Regions from separate parts of the Mesorhizobium sp. B2-8-1 genome, predicted to be linked through region 1. Evidence: predicted binding sites of a transcription regulator. Region 1 holds the regulator's gene; the other holds the start of a gene.
What was found. Region 1 encodes PhoB, which activates phosphate uptake and scavenging genes when phosphate is short. Its sites were predicted from a motif close to TGTCATNNANCTGTCAT; they were not measured.

Region 1 (6,080 bases):
TCGGCGTCAGGCTCTATGAGAAGCTCAGCAAGGCGGAGATGGACGGCCGTGTCGAGCAGGCGCTGAAGCGCGCGGCACTGTGGAGCGAGGTCAAGGACAAGCTCAACGCCAGCGGCCTCAGCCTTTCGGGCGGCCAGCAGCAGCGCCTCTGCATCGCCCGCACGGTGGCGGTGAAGCCGGAGGTCATCCTGCTCGACGAGCCTGCCTCGGCGCTCGATCCGCTGTCGACCGCCAAGATCGAGGAGCTGATCGACGAGTTGCAGGCCGATTATACGATCGTCATCGTCACCCACAACATGCAGCAGGCGGCGCGCGTGTCGAAGCAGACCGCCTTCATGTATCTGGGCGAGCTGGTCGAGTTCGACCGCACCGAGAAGATCTTCACGTCGCCCCGCGAGAAGCGCACGCAGGACTATATCACCGGCCGCTTCGGCTGATCCCAGGCATACGAGGACCAAGATCATGGCCGAACACACAGTCGCAGCCTTTGACGAAGATCTCGGACAGATCAGCAGGCTGATCCGCGACATGGGCGATCTCGCCTCATCGATGGTCGGCGGCGCGACCAAGGCGCTCCTGAATTCCGACAACGCGCTCGCCCAGCGCGTCGTCTCCGACGACGCCATCATGGACGCGCGCCAGCGCGAACTCGACGACCGCGCCATCACCCTGATCGCCAAGCGGCAGCCCATGGCGGACGATCTGCGCCATGTCGTCGGCTCGATCCGCATGGCGGGCGATCTCGAACGCATCGGCGATCTCGCCAAGAACATCGCCAAGCGCGTCGGCACCGTCGGCCTTGCCGCCACGCCGCGCGACCTGTCGCACTCCATCGACGCCATGGCGCAGCTTGTGCTGATCCAGGTGCAAGGCGTGATCGAGGAGTATGCGGCGCGCGATGCCGCGGCACTTGCGAAGCTGCGCGCCGACGATGAACGCATCGACGTCAAATACACGTCGGTCTTCCGCGAGCTGCTGACCTACATGATGGAGGATCCGCGCAACATCACCGCCTGCACGCATCTTTTGTTCTGCGCCAAGAATCTCGAGCGCATCGGCGATCACGTGACCAACATTGCCGAAAATGCCTATTATGTGCTGACCGGCACGCAATTGCCCGCCAATCGCCCGAAGCAGGACGAGACGGCGATGTCGGCGCCAGCGGCTTGACGGCAGGGGTGACCAGTCGATGATCGCGCCATGCATCATGGTGGTGGAGGACGAGGAGCCGCTGGGTGTGCTGCTCCGTTACAATCTGGAATCGGAGGGTTATCAGGTAGAGGTGGTGACGCGCGGCGACGAAGCCGAGATCCGCTTGCAGGAGAATGTCCCTGACCTTCTTGTGCTCGACTGGATGGTGCCGGCGGTGTCCGGCATCGAGCTCTGCCGCCGTCTCCGGATGCGGCCCGAGACCGAGCGGCTGCCGATCATCATGCTGACGGCGCGCGGCGAGGAAAGCGACCGGGTGCGCGGTCTCTCCACCGGCGCCGACGACTATCTGGTCAAGCCGTTCTCAACGCCGGAATTCATGGCACGCGTCAAGGCGCTGCTGCGCCGCGCCAAGCCCGAAGTTCTGTCCAGCGTGCTCAAGGTCGGCGACATCGTGCTCGACCGTGAATCGCACCGGGTCTACCGCAAGAAAAGCGAGATCCGGCTCGGGCCGACCGAGTTCCGCCTGCTCGAATTCATGATGCGACATCCCGGCCGCGTGTTCTCGCGCAGCCAACTGCTCGACAATGTCTGGGGCGAAACGATCTATATCGACGAGCGCACCGTGGACGTGCATGTCGGCCGGCTGCGCAAGGCGGTCAACAATGGCCGCATGCCTGACGTGATCCGCACCATTCGGGGCGCGGGGTATGCGATTCGCGAAGACTAGGGATATGTCACGCAACGTTCTCGCCCACGCCTGATTTCGCCTGTGCCCCCGGCGCGAAAATCTCCTGGTCGACGAAGGTCAGCGCGCGCATGGCGCAGCCCTCGCGGATCAGTGGCAGTTCGTTCGGCTCGGTGTCGAAGGAAATCGATTTCGAGTGCTGGCCGCCGGCGGTCTGGGCAATGGCCTCGCGCAGAGCCGGCTCGATCAGGTCGAAGGCGGCGGCGCTGACGCCGACCATGGCGACCGGCGCCGGATCGATCAGCGCGAACAGGCTGCCAAGGCCGTAACCCAGCGCCTCGCCGGCCTTGCGGTAGGCTTCGCGCTCCGGCCCGTCCTTTTCGCGCGCCGAGGCCGCCAGGGTGCGCATGTCGGCGTCGCTGACGTCGACGGGCTCGGTGTCCTCGCCAAGCTGCCTCGCGTTGCGCCAGATGGCATAGTTGCCGGCATAGGCCTCGACGCAGCCGCGCCGCCCGCAGCGGCAGAGCGCCCCGCCGGGGCGATGGATCATGTGGCCGAACTCGCCTCCGGATGAATGGGTGCCGGTGAACAGTTCACCCTTCAGCACCAAGCCCATGCCGATGCCGTGCGACAAAAGGATGGCGATGAAGTCGTCGCGGTAGCGCTGGGGATCGCGCCAGCGCAGCGCCACCGCCATCATGTTGCAATCGTTCTCCATGGTGGCTGGAATGCCGAACTCGGTCTCCAGTATGTCGGCGAAGGCGATGTCGGTCTGCGGCGTGATCGGCGACCACAGCATGGCGCGCGCATCCGTGTCGGTGATGCCCTGGATCGCCAGCGCGATGCGGGCGATGCTGCCGACGTCGAGGTCGGGATCCTCGAACCGCCGCCTGACGATGGCCACGCATTCGCCGATCAGCGCCTCGCGCGACAGGGTGAGCGTGTCCAGCCGGCGCTGCTCTTCAGATATCACCTGGCCGGCATAGTCGATGACGGCGACGGAGAGAAAATTCAGCGACAGCACCACGGTCATCACCGCCGCGGCTTCAGGGTTGAGGCCGAGGCCGACCTGCGGCCGGCCGCGTTTCAGAGCACCGGCCTCGCTCGGCTTGCTCTGCGCCAGGATGCCTTCGCCAATCAGGTCGGAGGAGATCGCCGATATGGTGGAATGGCTGAGCCCGGTGGTCGCGGCAATCTCGGTGCGCGAGGGCTGCCCGGCACGGCGCACGGCCGCGATCACCATCGCCCGGTTGCGTCGGCGCAAATCATCGTGGCGGATTCCGACCGACATGTTTCTCGCATCCTCCCCGTCGCCGCGTTCTCTCCCCAGGACCCCGACGACCGTCAAATAGTGGCAGAACCGGCCTTGGCTGTCATTATTTATTCCGGAGCTCGAAAAAAATTCACGAGGACATCAAAATACATCAGAATCGACGTTGACAGCGTTCCGACGATGGACCAGTGTTTTTTCGAGGCTCGAAAAAATAGAGCCTTTGTGCCGGCCTACGGGCCTGTTTGGTCGCGCCATACGCGGCGCAGGGAGGATTAAGATGAAGAGATTCACAGCCGCCATCCTGGCGGGTGTCGCCATGTCGCTGACGCTCGCGTCGGTCGCGCAGGCGAAGGACAAGGTCATCGGCGTTTCCTGGTCGAACTTCCAGGAAGAGCGCTGGAAGACCGACGAGGCCGCCATGAAGAAGGCGATCGAAGCCGCCGGCGACAAGTATATTTCCGCCGACGCCCAGTCCAATCCCGGCAAGCAGCTCACCGACGTCGAGAGCCTGATCTCCCAGGGCGCCAATTCGCTGATCATCCTGGCGCAGGACGCCTCCGCCATCGGCCCGGCGGTGCAGAAGGCGCTCGACGAAGGCATTCCGGTCGTCGGCTATGACCGCCTGATCGAGAACAAGGACGTCTTCTATCTGACCTTCGACAACAAGGAAGTCGGCCGCATGCAGGCCCGCGAAGTGTTCAAGGTGAAGCCGGAAGGCAACTACGTCTTCATCAAGGGCTCGGGTGCCGATCCGAATGCCGATTTCCTGTTCTCGGGCTCCATGGAAGTGCTCAAGGACGCCATCGACAGCGGCAAGATCAAGAATGTCGGCGAAGCCTATACGGATGGCTGGCTGCCGGCCAACGCGCAGAAGAACATGGAGCAGTTCCTGACCGCCAACGACAACAAGGTCGACGCGGTCGTCGCGGCCAATGACGGCACTGCCGGCGGCGTCGTCGCGGCGCTGACGGCTCAAGGCCTGGCCGGTACCGTTCCGGTCTCGGGCCAGGACGGCGACCACGCGGCGCTGAACCGCATCGCGCTCGGCACGCAGACCGTGTCGGTGTGGAAGGACGCGCGTGAACTCGGCAAGAATGCCGCCGAGATCGCCTCGCAGCTGGCCGACGGCAAGAAGATGACCGATATCGCCGGCGTCAAGGACTTCACAACGCCCGGTGGGAACACCGTCAAATCGCTGTTCCTGACCCCGGTTGCGATCACCAAGGACAATCTCAACGTCGTCATCGACGCCGGCTGGATCAAGAAAGACGAGGTCTGTGCCGGCGTCGCGGCGGGCAGCGTAGCGGCCTGCAACTGATCTTCCATTTCATGCGATGAACGCCGCGGCTGCCAAGCCGCGGCGTTTTTTCAAGAAAATTTGTTTTTCCGCCCCGGGCGGGTAACTTCTAGGCTGGCTTCCGTCATCCCGCATCGGACGGGCAGGCCGGTGGGAGAAAATCATGACCGATACGACGTCCAACCCGCAGGCCGACACCGCGCGTGCGTCGGAACTCGGCGCCGTCGCCCGGTTCCTTAAGGCGACCGAGATCGACACGCGCATGCTCGGCATGATCGGCGCGCTGCTGCTGATCTGGATCGGGTTGCATGTCTTGTCCAGCCTGCGTCTCGGCGTCAATCCGCTCGATTTCGACAGCCGTACCTTTCTCACGCCGCGCAATCTGTGGAACCTGTCGGTGCAGACCTCGGCCGTCGCCATCATGGCCTGCGGCATGGTGCTGGTCATCGTCATGCGCAATATCGATCTGTCCGTCGGTTCCGCCGAAGGGTTGATCGGCATGGTCATGGGCTTCGCCCAGGTGCATTTCCTGGTGCGCTTCGTCGGGCTTGAGCTTGGCAACCCATGGATCTGGGTGCTGGCGCTGGTCATCGGCCTGGTGCTCGGTCTGTTGATCGGCGCCTTCCAGGGCTTTGTCATCGCCTATCTCGAAGTGCCGGCCTTTATCGTGACGCTGGGCGGGCTTCTGGTCTGGCGCGGTGCGGCATGGTGGGTTACCAGCGGCCAGACGGTGGCGCCGCTCAACGCGACGTTCCAGCTGATGGGCGGCGGCCCGGCCGGATCGATCGGCGCGACCTGGAGCTGGGTGGTCGGTATCGCCGCCTGCCTTGCGGTGGTGCTTGCGCTGTTCAACGGGCGGGTACAGCGCAAGCGCTTCCGTTTCCCGCTGCGTCCGATCTGGGCCGAGACGCTGATCGGCGTGCTGACCTGCGCCGTCATCATGGGCGCGGTTTGGCTGGCCAATTCCTATCCGTGGCCAGTCGGCATCGTGAACAGATATGCAGCCGCCAACAACATAACCGTGCCCGAGGGCGGCCTGTTCATCGCCCACGGCATCGCCATACCGGTGCTGATGGCCATCGCCGTCGGGCTGGTCATGACCTTCATCACCAAACGCACCCGTTTTGGTCGCTATGTCTTTGCCATTGGCGGCAATCCGGAAGCAGCCAACCTCGCCGGCATCAATACACGCTGGATCACGATGAAAGTGTTCATGATCATGGGCGTGCTGGCCACGATCGCCGCCGCGATCTCGTCAGCCCGGCAGAACTCGGCCACCAACGTGCTCGGAACGCTCGATGAATTGCTGGTGATCGCGGCGGCCGTCATCGGCGGCACATCGCTCGCCGGCGGTTCGGGAACAATCATCGGCGCCATGCTGGGCGCGCTTTTGATGCAGTCGCTGCAATCCGGCATGGTGCTGCTTGGCGTCGACTCGCCGCTGCAGAGCATCGTCGTCGGCGCCGTGCTGGTCATCGCGGTGTGGCTCGACACCGTCTATCGCAAACGCGTTTGAGGGAGGAGGACAATCATGGCTGACAGGATCGCTCCCGCCGGCAACCCGCTGGTCGACATGCGCAACATCTCAATCGCGTTCGGCGGCATTCGCGCCGTCGACGATGCCTCGATCGATCTTTTCCCCGGCGAGGTCGTGGCCCTGCTCGGCCATAACG
Region 2 (6,080 bases), on a different contig from region 1:
GGCAAGGAATTGACCAACGATCTCAAAAAAATTGACGAGGTGCGCCGAGAGGTCGGCATGGTGTTCCAGCACTTCAACCTGTTTCCCCACCTGACCATCCTGGAGAACTGCACGCTGGCGCCGATCTGGGTGCGCAAGACGCCGAAGAAACAGGCCGAGGAGATGGCCATGCATTTCCTCAAGCGCGTCAAGATCCCCGAGCAGGCCAACAAATATCCGGGCCAGCTCTCCGGCGGCCAGCAGCAGCGCGTGGCGATCGCCCGTTCGCTGTGCATGAACCCGCGCATCATGCTGTTCGATGAGCCGACCTCGGCACTCGACCCGGAAATGATCAAGGAAGTGCTGGAGACCATGGTTAGCCTTGCCGAGGAAGGCATGACCATGCTGTGCGTCACCCACGAGATGGGCTTTGCGCGGAAAGTCGCCAACCGGGTGATCTTCATGGATCAGGGCCAGATCGTCGAGCAGAACACGCCGGCCGAGTTCTTCGATCACCCGCGCCACGAGCGCACGAAGCTGTTCCTGTCGCAGATATTGCACTGAGCGCTGCTTCGTCGAAATGGAAGGAGCCCGGCCGCGCCACGGTCGGGCTTTTTCACATTTGGCCGATCGGATCGTTTCGATTGAAACGTGATGGAACCGGAAGAACTATGCCCGGATGAGAAAACGCCTTCGTTTCCTGGCCATGCTGGTTGCCGCGGTGGTGCTGGTCGCGGCACTCGGCACGCTGGTGCCGCGGCCACTCTGGCCGGCTGCCGCGGCCGGCGAGGGCGCCAGGCACATTCTGGTGCTGAGCAATCCGATCCACACCGACATCGCCATTCCCGTCGATGACGGCGTGCGCCGGCGCTTTCGCTTCCTCGCCGCTGCCGGCCAGCCTTCCGACGCGCCCGAGGTGCGCTACATCGTCTTCGGCTGGGGCGGCCGCGCCTTCTACCTGGAGACGCCGACCTGGTCGCAGCTGAAGGCGATGCCCGTATTCAAGGCCCTGACGCTTGACGCTTCAGTGATGCATGTCGAGGTCGCCGGCGATATCTACGGACCCGATGTCGCCGGCTTCGACATCCCGGAAGACCGCTTTGCGGCATTGCTCGACTTCATCGATGCGAGTTTTCAGCAAGGACCAGGCGGGCCGATCGTCATCGCCAGGGCCGCCTATTCCGATTTCGACCGCTTCTATGAGGCGAACGGCCATTTCAATGCGCTGGCCGGCTGCAACACCTGGACGGCCGCCGCCTTGCGAACCGCCGGCCTGCGGACCGGTTGGTGGAACCCGCTGCCGGTCTCGCTTGGGTGGTCGTTGAAGCTGTATAATGGTAGGTAGCGCAGATAACGCCAACGCCTCGTTCGAGTTCTAGGCCCGCCACCCATAAAGCCAGTCCAAATCCGCGGCGAGCTTCTTCGGCGCCCGCATTTTCAGGAAAAGGTTGCGCGCCAATGCCACCGGACCCCAGGCATGCCAGGCAAGGCGGTTGAGGGCGCCGCGACGTGCCACTCTCACGACGCGCGGCCGGCGCAGGCCTTCCCAGATTTGAAGACTTCCGGCCAGGTCGGCAGGGGAGGCGGCCATGACGTCGGCAAGCGTGGCGGCATCCTCGATGGCCATCGCGGCGCCCTGTGCCGCGAACGGCGTCATGGCATGCGCCGCGTCGCCGACCAGCGCGATGCGGCCCGACCTTACCCATGGCTGCTTCTGATCGACCGTATGGATCGGCCAGGCCGCCCACGGGCCGGCCAACTCCGCAAGCCTTGCCAGCGCCGGCGCGGTGCGGCGCATGGCGCCGGCCAGGATTGCGGGATCGGCATGGCCGGACCAGCCTTCGGCGATACGCTCGCCCTTGGTGAAAGCGACGAGATTGATGGCGCTGCCCTTGCTGACGGGATAGGCGACCATGTGAAAGCCGGGATGCAGGAAGGTGGTGACGCAGTCCGGCGCACCGATCTCTGCAAAAGCTTGCCCGGCAGGACTGTCTGCGCTGACGGTTGCCCGCCAGGCCAGTTCGCCGGAGAAGTGGCTTTTCGCAAGCCTGTTTTTCCTTCCTTGGTCGGCAAGTCCGCGCATCGACGACCAGACGCCATCGGCGCCGACCAGAAGGAAACCTTCCGCCGCGACGAGCCTGCCACCCACATCGGCTGCCGCAGTGACGCCTGAACTGCTGATCGTGACGCTGCCAAGGCGCGCACCAGTAGTGAGATGAACATCGGGCATGGCAGCCACGCGCGCCATCAGCGCGTTTTGCAGGTCCGCTCGATGCGCCACGAGGTAGGGCGCACCCCAGCGCGCCTCGCCGGCTCGTCCAAAAGGTACGCGCGCCAGTTCGCCCAAGGTTGCCGCATCCTTCAGCACCACGGCTTCCGGCCTGACGGCATTGGGAAGAAGTGCGTCGAGTACGCCGAGCTCACGCAGGATGCGTGTCGCGTTGGGCGAAAGCTGGATGCCGGCGCCCGCCGCTTCGAGGCGCTGCGCCTGTTCGAAGATCCGCACTGTATAGCCCCGCTCGGCGAAAGCCAACGCCGCGGTCAGCCCGGCAATACCCGCCCCGGCGATGATGACTTGCCGGGACTGTGCGTCTGCCATTGGCCGGGCCGCTGGAAGTCAGGCGGCCTGGTCGATGTAGAGGCAGCCGGCCGGCAGCGTTTCCATCGCCGTCAGCTTCGGCGAATAGCGGTAGAGCGTCGAGCAGTAGGGGCAGACCTTCTCATTGTCGTCGCCCATATCGAGAAACACATGCGGATGGTCGAAAGGCGGGTTGGCGCCGGTGCACATGAATTCCTTGACTCCGATATCGATCGCCGGATGGCCCGCATCGTTCTGGAAATGGGGAATGGAACCGCCTGCCATCGTCGTCTCCTTTAGCGCAGTCTGCTCAGCGTTTGGATCATAACCGGCCTGTTTGCAAGTTCGATGAAATGAAACTGTCGCAAAAGCCTGTCAGAGGATAAGTTAAGCCGGTTAACCGGCTGGAGCATCGCGGCCAGGCGCAACAGCCTGGGCGCCGCCCGAAAGCGGCGAAGCAACCAGACGTGGGAAGAGCAGGAACCATGAACGAACTGAAGCCGGTCCAGAGCGAGTTCATCAATGCGGAAGCGGCAAGCCCGGAAGGCAATCCGGATCGTTTCGTCAATCGCGAGTTCTCCTGGTTGCAGTTCAACCGCCGCGTGCTCGAGGAATCGCAGAACACAAACCATCCGCTGCTGGAGAGGGTACGTTTCCTGTCGATCTCCGCGGCCAATCTCGATGAGTTCTTCATGGTGCGCGTCGCCGGCCTGGCCGGCCAGGTTCGCGAAGGCATCGTGTTGAGAAGTCCGGACGGGCGTACCCCCGAACAGCAGCTCGAACAGCTGCTGCGCGAGGTCGAACGGTTGCAGGAAGACCAGCAGAAAAGCCTTTCGGCGCTGACCGTGCTGCTCAACAAGGAAGGCATCGAGAGCATCACCCGCGACGCGCTGACCAAGGACGAGAAGGCCTGGCTGGAGGAGCACTTCCAGGACCAGGTGTTTCCTGTTCTCACGCCATTGTCGATCGACCCGGCGCATCCGTTCCCGTTTATCCCCAATCTCGGCTTCTCGATGGCGCTGCAGCTTCGCCATCGCAAGAACGGCGAGGAGATGAGCGCGCTCTTGCGCCTGCCGGTGGCGCTGAAGCGTTTCATCCGTTTGCCGGACCGCAAGCACCATGTCCGCTTCATCCCGCTGGAAGAGGCGGTCGGCCTTTACATCGGCAAGTTGTTCCCGGGTTACGAGGTCAAGGGCTCCGGCACGTTCCGCATCATTCGCGACAGCGACATCGAGGTCGAGGAGGAATCGGAAGATCTCGTGCGCCTGTTCGAGACCGCGCTAAAGCGCCGCCGCCGCGGCTCCGTCATTCGCATCGAGTTCGACATGCTCATGCCGGCCGAACTGCGCGAATTCGTCGCCGGCGAACTCGGCGTTTCGTCGAGCCGCATCAGCGTCCTGACCGGCCCGCTGGCGCTCAGCCAGATTTCGGAGATCGTCGCCGTTGCCCGCGACGACCTCAAATTCACGCCCTACAATCCGCGTTTCCCCGAGCGCATCCGCGAGCATGGCGGCGATTGCTTCGCCGCTATCCGCGAGAAGGACATCATCGTCCACCACCCCTACGAATCCTTCGACGTGGTGGTGCAGTTCCTGCGCCAGGCGATGGCCGACCCGGAAGTGGTGGCGATCAAGCAGACGCTTTACCGAACCTCCAACGACAGCCCGATCGTGCGTGCGCTGGTCGACGCCGCCGAGGCCGGCAAGTCGGTGACGGCACTGGTCGAGCTCAAGGCTCGCTTCGACGAGGAGGCCAACATCCGCTGGGCGCGCGACCTCGAGCGCGCCGGCGTCCAGGTCGTGTTCGGCTTCCTCGAGCTCAAGACCCACGCCAAGATGTCGCTGGTGGTGCGGCGCGAGGACGGCAAGCTGCGCAATTATGTGCATCTGGGCACCGGCAATTACCATCCGGTGACCGCGCGCATCTACACCGACCTGTCCTTCTTCACCACCGATGCAACGATCGCACGCGATGTCGCCCAGCTTTTCAACTTCATCACCGGCTATGCCGAGCCGACCGCCGAAATGCGGCTGGCGATCTCGCCCTTCACGCTGAGGAACCGTATCCTGCAGCACATTTCCGATGAGGTCGCCCACGCACTCGAGGGACGGCCGGCACGCATCTGGATGAAGATGAACGCCCTTGTCGATCCGATCATCATCGACGCGCTCTACGACGCCAGCCGAGCGGGCGTCGAGATCGACCTCGTCGTGCGCGGCATATGCTGCCTGCGGCCGCAGGTGCCGGGCCTGTCGGAAAACATCAGGGTCAAGTCGATCGTCGGCCGTTTCCTCGAGCACAGCCGCATCTATTGCTTCGGCAATGGCCACGGCCTGCCGTCGGACGAGGCGGTGGTCTACATCTCCTCGGCCGACCTCATGCCGCGCAATCTCGACCGTCGCGTCGAGACCATGGTGCCGATCACCAACCCGACTGTGCATGAACAGGTGCTGGGCCAGATCATGCTCGGCAACATCATGGACAATCAGCAAAGTTTCGACGTATTGGCTGATGGAACCTCCCGGCGCGTCGTGCTCGAGGAGGGCGAGGAGCCGTTCAACGCGCAGGAATATTTCATGACCAATCCGAGCCTGTCGGGACGGGGTGATGCGCTGAAATCGCATGCGCCGAAGCGGATCGCGCAATTCAAGCGCCGCAAGAAAAACGCCGCCGCCTGATGCTGTCCGATTCCCAGGGCCGGCTGCAGGATCGCCGACCGCTGTCCATCATCGACATCGGCTCGAATTCGATCCGCCTTGTCGTCTATGAGGGGCTGGCGCGCTCGCCGACCATGCTGTTCAACGAAAAGATGCTGGCGGGCCTCGGCCGCGGCATCGTGTCGACGGGGAAGCTCGACCCCGAGGGCGTGACACGGTCGATGGAGGAGTTCCGCCGCTTCCGCGCGCTCTCCGACCAGGCCGGTGCCGAGCACATGTACGTGCTGGCGACCGCCGCCGCGCGCGAGGCCGTCAACGGCCCCGATTTCATCCACCGCGCCGAAGACGTGCTCAAGACCGAGATCCGCGTGATCAGCGGCCGCGAGGAAGCCTATTATTCCGCGCTCGGCGTCATCTGCGGCTTTCATCCGGCCAACGGTATCGCGGGTGACCTCGGCGGCGGCAGCCTTGAACTGGTCGACGTCAATGGCGAAGCGATCGGCGACGGCATAACGTTGCCGCTGGGCGGCCTGCGCCTCCAGGATATGGCCAAGAACTCCCTCACGCAGGCAGCGAAAATCGTGCGCGACGAGCTGGGGCGGGCGAAGCTGCTCAAAGGCGGGCAAGGCAGGCCTTTCTATGCCGTCGGCGGCACCTGGCGAAATCTCGCCCGGCTGCACATGGAGATGACCAACTATCCGCTTGGCGTCATGCACCACTACGAGATCGGCGTCGAAAGTGCCGCCAATTTCCTGCGGCAAGTGGCGAAAGGCGAGATCGAGAAGATCAAAGGCATCGAGGGCGTTTCGAAGAACCGCCGCTCGCTCCTGCCTTACGGTGCCATCGTGCTGCAGGAGATCATGGCG

Region 2: a site for PhoB is predicted at 2,907-2,923, ahead of FJ428_RS25805 (RNA degradosome polyphosphate kinase). Genes of this name have one in related genera too.

Annotation. Positions count from the first base shown of each region.
Region 1 covers NZ_VFTX01000015.1:31,376-37,455, forward strand. The annotation lists gene pstB (phosphate ABC transporter ATP-binding protein PstB) at 1-437, shown strand, start outside; gene phoU (phosphate signaling complex protein PhoU) at 463-1,170, shown strand; gene phoB (phosphate regulon transcriptional regulator PhoB) at 1,190-1,879, shown strand; gene FJ428_RS28675 (ROK family protein) at 1,887-3,128, opposite strand; gene xylF (D-xylose ABC transporter substrate-binding protein) at 3,388-4,428, shown strand; gene FJ428_RS28685 (sugar ABC transporter permease) at 4,571-5,923, shown strand; gene FJ428_RS28690 (ATP-binding cassette domain-containing protein) at 5,939-6,080, shown strand, end outside.
Region 2 covers NZ_VFTX01000012.1:11,585-17,664, forward strand. The annotation lists gene FJ428_RS25785 (amino acid ABC transporter ATP-binding protein) at 1-543, shown strand, start outside; gene FJ428_RS25790 (TIGR02117 family protein) at 659-1,324, shown strand; gene FJ428_RS25795 (FAD-dependent monooxygenase) at 1,355-2,578, opposite strand; gene FJ428_RS25800 (zinc-finger domain-containing protein) at 2,597-2,842, opposite strand; gene FJ428_RS25805 (RNA degradosome polyphosphate kinase) at 3,043-5,235, shown strand; gene ppx (exopolyphosphatase) at 5,235-6,080, shown strand, end outside.